2 regions of the Streptomyces sp. NPDC054956 genome follow, and region 1 is predicted to be linked to the other one. Evidence: riboswitches for the same ligand, from Rfam matches in the RefSeq annotation. Region 1 holds a riboswitch; the other holds the start of a gene.
The links. A riboswitch is a leader RNA that binds a small molecule or an ion and turns the genes downstream of it on or off. The one in region 1 is predicted to bind ZMP and ZTP.

Region 1 (4,158 bases):
CCGGCTCCTCCGGTCATCGGCTACCCGGCTACCCGGCTACCCGGCTACTCGGCCGCGAGGACCGACCTGAGCTGGTCCAGCCCCCAGTCCAGGTCCTCCTTGCTGATCACCAGCGGCGGCGCGATCCGGATCGTCGACCCGTGCGTGTCCTTCACCAGCACCCCGAGCTCCATCAGCTTCTCGGAGATCTCCCGGCCCGTGCCGCGCGCCGGGTCGATGTCGACGCCCGCCCAGAGCCCGCGGCCCCGTACGGCGGTCACCGAACCGCCGCCCACCAGCAGGTTCAGCTCCCGGTGCAGGTGGTCGCCGAGCTCGGTGGCGCGCTGCTGGTACTCGCCGGTGCGCAGCATCGCGATGACCTCCAGGGCCACCGCGCAGGCGAGGGGGTTCCCGCCGAAGGTGGAGCCGTGCTCGCCCGGCTTGAACACGCCGAGCACGTCGTGGTCGGCGACCACCGCCGACACGGGTACGACGCCGCCGCCCAGCGCCTTGCCGAGGATGTACACGTCGGGGACGACGTCCTCGTGCTCGCACGCGAAGGTCCGGCCCGTCCGGCCCAGCCCCGACTGGATCTCGTCCGCCATGAACAGGACGTTCCGCTCGCGCGTCAGTTCCCGTACGCCGCGCAGGTATCCGGCGGGCGGTACGAGCACGCCGGCCTCGCCCTGGATCGGCTCCAGGAGCACGGCGACGGTGTTGGAGGTGACGGCGTTCGCGAGCGCCGTCAGGTCCCCGTACGGGACGATCTCGAAGCCCGGCGTGTACGGACCGAAGTGGTCGCGGGCGTCGTGGTCCGTGGAGAACGACACGATCGTCGTCGTGCGGCCGTGGAAGTTGTCGGCCGCCACCACGATCTTGGCGTGTCCGTCCGGCACGCCCTTGACCTCGTAACCCCACTTGCGGGCGGTCTTCACCGCCGTCTCCACGGCCTCCGCCCCCGTGTTCATGGGCAGCACCATCTCCTTGCCGCACAGTGCGGCGAGCTCGGTGCAGAAGTCCGCGAAGCGGTCGTGGTGGAAGGCGCGCGAGGTGAGGGTGACCCGTTCCAGCTGGGCGCGCGCGGCGTCGAGCAGGCGGCGGTTGCCGTGCCCGAAGTTGAGGGCGGAGTAGCCGGCGAGCATGTCGAGGTAGCGGCGTCCCTCCACGTCGGTCATCCACGCGCCCTCCGCGGTGGCGACGACGACGGGCAGGGGGTGGTAGTTGTGCGCACTGTGCGCGTCGGCGGAGCGGATGGCATCAGCAGTTGTCGACACGGGGTCTCCGATCGTCCGTCAGGCCTGTGACGAGGGTGGCGTCACTTTCCATCCTCGCTCGTATACCGGACGGAGAAACCTTTCTCGTGGCGCGCCCGCTAAGGTGTGCGGTACGCACGGCGACTGGCGCACGGAGAACGAACTCCGGGGGAGTCGTGCGCGGACGACCGCACACAGGGCCGCTCGCCTGGGCCTCGCGGGGACGAGATCTGACATCGACCCCGGAGGAGCCGCCATGAGCGCGAACCGCCACCCCGCCCTGCTTGCCACCGACCCCGAGCTGGCGTCCTTCGTCGCCGCCGAGGAAACCCTGCAGGCGGAGACCCTGCGCCTGATCCCCAGCGAGAACTACGTGTCCGCGGCCGTGCTGGAGGCCTCCGGCACGGTGCTGCAGAACAAGTACAGCGAGGGCTACCCGGGCCGCCGCTACTACGAGGGCCAGCAGAACATCGACCGCGTCGAGGCGCTGGCGATCGAGCGGGCCAAGGGCCTGTTCGGCGTGGACCACGCCAACGTCCAGCCGTACTCCGGCTCCCCGGCGAACCTGGCGGTGTACCTGGCCTTCGCCGAGCCCGGCGACACGGTGATGGGCATGGCCCTGCCGATGGGCGGGCACCTCACGCACGGCTGGGGCGTCTCGGCGACGGGCTCCTGGTTCCGGGGCGTGCAGTACGGGGTCCAGGCCGACACCGGTCTCATCGACTACGACGCCGTACGCGAGCTCGCGCTGGCGGAGCGCCCCAAGCTGATCTTCTGCGGCGGCACCGCGCTGCCCCGCACGATCGACTTCGAGGCGTTCGCGTCGATCGCGAAGGAGGCCGGCTCGGTCCTCGTCGCGGACGTCGCCCACATCGCGGGCCTGATCGCGGGCGGGGCGCACCCGTCCCCGGCCGGGCACGTGGACGTGATCTCCACGACCACGCACAAGACGCTGCGCGGCCCGCGCGGCGCGATGCTGATGTGCCGCGAGGAGCACGCGAAGGCCATCGACAAGGCGGTCTTCCCGGGGCTCCAGGGCGGCCCGCACAACCAGACCACGGCCGGCATCGCGGTGGCGCTCCACGAGGCGGCGCAGCCGTCGTTCGTGTCCTACGCCCACGCGGTCGTCGCGAACGCCAAGGCGCTGGCGGCGGCGCTGCTGGCCGAGGGCTTCGACCTGGTCTCGGGCGGTACGGACAACCACCTGATCCTGATCGACCTCACCGGCAAGGCCGTCTCCGGCAAGATCGCGGCGAAGGCGCTGGACCGGGCGGGGATCGTCGTGAACTACAACACGGTGCCGTTCGACCCGCGCAAGCCGTTCGACCCGTCGGGCATCCGGATCGGTACGCCGTCGCTGACGTCTCGGGGGCTGGACGTCTCGCACATGCCGGTCGTTGCCGACTGGATCTCGCGGGCGGTGTCCGCTGCCGCGAGGGAGGACGAGCAGACGCTGGCCGCCATCCGCGCCGAGGTCTCCGACCTGATGGCGGCCTTCCCGGCCCCGGGTCTGCCGCTCGCCTGACGGCGCGGGTAGGGGCGGCCCTGCGGGGCTGTCCCCTACCCACCCTTCCACCGTTCCCCGGGCGCTGCCCGGACCCGGTCCTCAAACGCCGGACGGGCTGGATTCGCTCCGCCGGACCCGTGCCTCAAGCGCCGGGCGGGCGACGCCGGCCGGAATGCAGCCCCGCCGGCGCTTGAGGCGCGGGTGCGGGCGGCGCCCGCGAAGCCCCGGGCAGCGGCCTGCCCCGTACACCGGCGGAAAGCGGTCGCTCGGCCGAGGCAAGATCCAGACGGGCCGCTACCAGCGGGTACCCGTGCGGGGCCGGGGCGGGGGCGGAGGGAGCCACCGGGTTCCGGCCAGCGGCGGGCCGGAGCCCGCCATCACACCTGAGAGAATGGAGCCATGGCTTCTGATCGTCCTCGCGCGCTCTCCGGCATCCAGCCCACCTCCGGTTCGTTCCACCTCGGGAACTACCTCGGAGCCATCCGCCAGTACGTCGCCCTGCAGGAGACGCACGACGCCTTCTACATGGTCGTCGACCTGCACGCGATCACCATGCCGCAGGATCCGAAGGATCTCCGCGCGAACACCCGCCTCTCCGCCGCGCAGCTGCTCGCCGCCGGCCTGGACCCCGAGCGCTGCACGCTCTTCATCCAGAGCCACGTGCCCGAGCACGCGCAGCTCGGCTGGGTCATGAACTGCATCACCGGTTTCGGCGAGGCCAGCCGGATGACCCAGTTCAAGGACAAGTCCGCCAAGGGCGGCGCCAACAACGCCACCGTCGGCCTGTTCACGTACCCGATCCTCCAGGTCGCCGACATCCTGCTCTACCAGGCGAACTCCGTCCCCGTCGGCGAGGACCAGCGTCAGCACATCGAGCTGACCCGCGACCTGGCCGAGCGCTTCAACCAGCGCTTCGGGCAGACCTTCACCCTCCCCGCCGCGCACATCGTCAAGGAGGTCGCGAAGATCTACGACCTCCAGGACCCGGCGATCAAGATGTCGAAGTCGGCGTCTTCCCCCAAGGGCCTGATCAACCTCCTCGACGAGCCCAAGGCCACCGAGAAGAAGATCAAGAGCGCCGTCACGGACACCGAGGCCGTGGTCCGCTTCGACGCCGAGAACAAGCCCGGCGTCAGCAACCTGCTGACGATCTACTCCACCCTCACGGGCGAGTCGATCCCCGCGCTCGAGGCCGCGTACGAGGGCAAGGGCTACGGCGCGCTCAAGACCGACCTGGCCGGCGTGATGGTCGATTTCGTCACACCGTTCAAGCAGCGCACCCAGGAGTACCTGGACGACCCGGAGACCCTGGATTCCCTGCTGGCCAAGGGCGCGGAGAAGGCCCGGGCGGTCGCCGCGGAGACCCTGGCGCAGGCGTACGACCACCTCGGTTTCCTGCCCGCGAAGCACTGACGGGCA
Region 2 (4,158 bases), on a different contig from region 1:
GCGGAGGTTGGCCTCCAGCAGGTGGTTCTTGGCGCGGCGGCCGTCCTCGACGAGGATCTCCAGCTCGCGCTTGAACGCGGGCTTGTGGTCCTCCTCCTCTTCGAGCTTGTACTCGGAGAAGAGACCGGCCTCGATGCGCTTGGCGAGCTCCACCTCCTGCTCGGCGTTGAGCAGCGGCACCTTGCCGATGAGCTTGAGGTAGTCCTTGACGGGGTCGGCGGTGGCGCCGGCGACCATGACGGTCTGCGCCGGGGCGTCGTCCTCGTCGTCGTCGGACAGCACGAAGCCGGCGCTGCCGCCCGTCTTGGGCGCGTCCTTCTCGTCGTCGGCGTCGAGGTCCTCGGCTGCCCAGTCCTCGCCCTCGGCGACCGGCGGCTCGGCCTCGTCGCCGTCCTTGGCGGTCTTCTTCGTGGCAGCGGTCTTCTTCACTGCCGTCTTCTTCACGGCGGTCTTCTTGACCGTCCGCTTCTTCGGCGCGGCGGCGGCCTCGGCCGCCACCTCCTCCTCGGTGCCGGAGGCCGACGGGTCGGATATCGCCGCGGCGGTGGCGGGGGCCGCCGTCTTGCGCGCGCCGATGAGGCGCGGCGGGGTGGCGGCCTTCTTGGCGACGGTGCGAGCCGGGGCGGCGGCCGCCTTGCGCGGCTTCTTGGCGGCAGCCTTCGTGGCGGGCGCGGCGCTGACGTGCAGCGCGACGCCCTCCTCGTCCAGGACCTGGTTCAGGCTGCGCAGGACCCGCTTCCACTGGTCCACCGGGATGCGGCCGGCCTCGAAGGCCTGGCGCACGTCATCACCGTTGATGTGACCCTGCTCGCGGCCGCGCTCGACAAGAGCGACCAGGGCCTCGGATTCGGCGATCTCCGTGGGGAACGTACGGGACGGGCTGAGCGACACAAGGAGCCTCTCGTTGCGAACAGATAAGGGGTGGCGGGACATCATCGCGCGAACTCGGGAAACAGACCCGAGGGGGGTTTGTATTCCGAGCCGCACGAGGACACCTGTCGGTTCATCGCACGCCCGAGTAGATTCGTTACGCGCTGAATTGAGTGACCTGCGCCACGCTGTGACCGGGCAACCGATCGGTGGTGGCCGCGTCCGCCCGTTTCGTCAGCCCGTTTTGCGGGCCTCGATGAGGAATCGGGCGGTGTGCGCGACGAACGGGCCGTCGCGTTCGATCTGTTCGTGCAGCTCGCGCAAGCGGTCCCGGTAGTGCCCGACCGTGAAACCGGGCACCATCCAGATCACCTTCCGGAGAAAGTAGATCACGGCTCCGATGTCGTGGAACTCCGTCCGCAGCCGTTCCGAGCGCAGATCGACGACTTCCAGCCCGGCCTTCGTGGCGTCGGCGACGGCGTCGTCGGGGTGCCGGCCGCGCCGGACCTCCTCCGGCTGAGGGCCCAGGAAGTACTCGACGAGCTCGAAGACGCTCGCCGGACCGACCTGCTGGGAGAAGTACGTTCCGCCGGGCCGCAGCACCCGTGTGATCTCGTCCCACCAGATCGTCACCGGATGCCGGCTGGAGACGAACTCGAAGGCCTCGTCGCCGAACGGCAGCGGGGGCTCGTCGGAATCCGCGACCACCACCGCGCCGAGCGGGTGCAGCAGCCGGGTCGCCTTGTCGATGTTCGGCGGCCAGGACTCGGTGGCGGCCGTCAGCGGGGGCAGCGGTCCGGCTCCGGCCAGTACCTCCCCGCCGCCGGTCTGGATGTCCAGGGCGGAGCGGACCCGGGCCAGGCGCTCCCCGAGGAGGCGCTGGTAGCCCCAGGAAGGGCGCTGCTCGCTGGCGCGGCCGTCGAGCCAGGAGAAGTCCCAGCCGTCCACGGACACGGATTCCGCTTCCGCGACGAGATGGTCGAAAGAGGGCGTCATGTCTCGATCGTCCCAGCTCGGGCGCCGCACAACCACCGGATTGATCGGGCCGGGGCCCACACCGGGCCACCCGGGGGTTCGCCTACACTGGGCGGCGGGCCGTGACTGGCGTTCGGGTGGATCACCACCGGGGAGCGGCCCGGCGTACCTCCGTACGTCGACTGCCGCGCGCCTGGGCGAACCGCGATCCCGCAGCGACGCTCAGGAGACCCCATGACGACTGCCCAGACCGTTCCCGGCGCCCAGACCGAACCCTCGGAGCAGACCGGCCCGACGGGGCGCACCGCCCGGCTGATGGACGGCACGGCCCTCGCCCGCCGCATCTCGGAGCGGACCGCCGAGTACGCCGCGAAGATCACCGAGCGCACCGGCACCGCGCCGTGCCTGGCGACCGTGCTGGTCGGCGAGGACCCCGCGTCCGTCACGTACGTCCGCATGAAGCAGAACCGTTGCGCCAAGGCCGGGATCACCTCCCGCCACGTGGAACTGTCCGCCGAGACGACCACCGAGGAACTGGTGGCCACCCTCACCGCGCTCTCCGAGGACCCGGAGATCAGCGGCATCCTGCTCCAGCACCCCGTCCCGCACCACATCGACGAGCGCGCCGCCTTCGAGGCCATCGCCCCCGGCAAGGACGTCGACGGGGTCACCATGCACTCCTTCGCCGCCATGGGCTTCGGACTGCCGGGCTTCGTCTCCTGCACCCCCGGCGGCATCATGCGCCTGCTGGAGGCCTACGACGTGGACCTGACCGGCAAGCACGCCGTGGTCGTCGGCCGCAGCGCGATCCTGGGCAAGCCCGCCGGCATGCTCCTCCTGGAGCAGAACGCCACCGTCACCTACTGCCACTCCCGCACCGTGGACCTCCCGTCGATCGTGCGCCAGGCGGACGTGCTCGTCGCCGCCGTCGGCAAGGCCGAGTTCATCCGGGGCGAGGACATCAAGCCGGGCGCCGTGGTCCTGGACGCCGGCTACAACGAGGGCAACGTCGGCGACGTCCACTTCGAGTCGGCCGCCGCCCGCGCCTCGCTGATCACCCCCGTGCCCGGCGGCGTCGGCCCGATGACCATCGCCGTGCTGCTGGAGCAGACCGTCCAGGCGGCCGCCGCCCAGGCCGGACTGGCGCTCGCGGACCTCTGACCCCCGCCGCGCTGCCCTCCGGTACGACCAACGTCCCGGGCCCTCGGGCCCGGGACGTCGCGTATCCGGCGGTAACGGGCCGAAAGACCGATCCCGGCCGGGGCCCCCGTCGCTGCAATGAATATGTGAACGCATCGATGGACATGCAGAAGAAGCGCCACCCGCGCGGGCTCGCCACCCTCGTCCTCGCGGAGCTCTGGGAGCGCTTCAGCCTCTACGGCATGGTCGCCATCCTCGTGCACTTCCTGGCCGCCTCCCGCGCCCACGGCGGCATGGGCCTCCACGAAGGCACCGCCGAGGCCGTCGAAGGCGTCTACATGGCGATGATCTCGCTGCTGGCGCTGCCCGGCGGCTGGATCGCCGACCGCTTCCTCGGTGCCCGCCGCGCCGTCCTGTGGGGCGGCGTGGTCATCATGGCCGGCCACGTCCTCATGGCCGTCCCGAACCCGGTCTTCGTCTGGCCCGGCCTGGTCCTCATCGTCATCGGCACCGGGCTGCTCAAGCCCAACATCTCCGCCCTCGTCGGCCGGCTCTACGCCCCCGAGGACGACCAGCGCCGCGACGCCGGCTACTCGATCTTCTACATGGGCATCAACCTGGGCGCCGTCATCGCCCCGCTCGTCGTCGGCTACCTCGGTGAGGAGGTCAACTGGCACCTCGGGTTCGGCGCCGCCGCCGTCGGCATGGCCCTCGGCCTGGTCCAGTACGTCCTCGGCGGCCGCAAGCTCTCGCGGCAGCTGCGCACGGAGCCGGTGGTCCGGCTGACCCCCGCCGAGCGGGCCAAGGTGCGCAGGTCCTCCTCGTACGGTCTCGTCTTCACGGCCGTCCTGATCGGCCTGCTGGCCGCCGCGCACGCCCTGAGCATCGACAACATCACCTTCGTGCTGACCGTCGTCGCCGTCGTGGTCCCGGCCGGGGTGCTGTACTCGATGTACCGCAGCCCGAAGATCGACCGGGTCGAGAAGACCCGGCTGCGCGCCTACGTCTGGCTCTTCCTGGCCGCGACGCTGTTCTGGCTGGTCTACGACCAGATGGGCAACGAGCTGAACCTGTTCGCCGCCCAGAAGACCGACCTGTCCCTCCTGGGCCGGCACATCCCCGCCAGTTGGACCCAGTCCCTGCCGTCCCTCTTCGTCATCGTCCTGGCCCCGG

Region 2: linked by a shared signal. The riboswitch ahead of ACWGDE_RS19565 (bifunctional 5,10-methylenetetrahydrofolate dehydrogenase/5,10-methenyltetrahydrofolate cyclohydrolase) and the one ahead of ACWGDE_RS14415 (serine hydroxymethyltransferase) in region 1 are both predicted to bind ZMP and ZTP.

The regions. Positions count from the first base shown of each region.
Region 1 covers NZ_JBSGXB010000070.1:10,301-14,458, forward strand. Annotated here, with positions in the region: gene rocD (ornithine--oxo-acid transaminase) at 45-1,253, opposite strand; ZMP/ZTP riboswitch at 1,363-1,453, shown strand; gene ACWGDE_RS14415 (serine hydroxymethyltransferase) at 1,489-2,757, shown strand; gene trpS (tryptophan--tRNA ligase) at 3,139-4,152, shown strand.
Region 2 covers NZ_JBSGXB010000116.1:8,096-12,253, forward strand. Annotated here, with positions in the region: gene ACWGDE_RS19555 (RNA polymerase sigma factor) at 1-891, opposite strand, end outside; gene ACWGDE_RS19560 (methyltransferase domain-containing protein) at 1,105-1,866, opposite strand; ZMP/ZTP riboswitch at 1,958-2,051, shown strand; gene ACWGDE_RS19565 (bifunctional 5,10-methylenetetrahydrofolate dehydrogenase/5,10-methenyltetrahydrofolate cyclohydrolase) at 2,161-3,006, shown strand; gene ACWGDE_RS19570 (peptide MFS transporter) at 3,132-4,158, shown strand, end outside.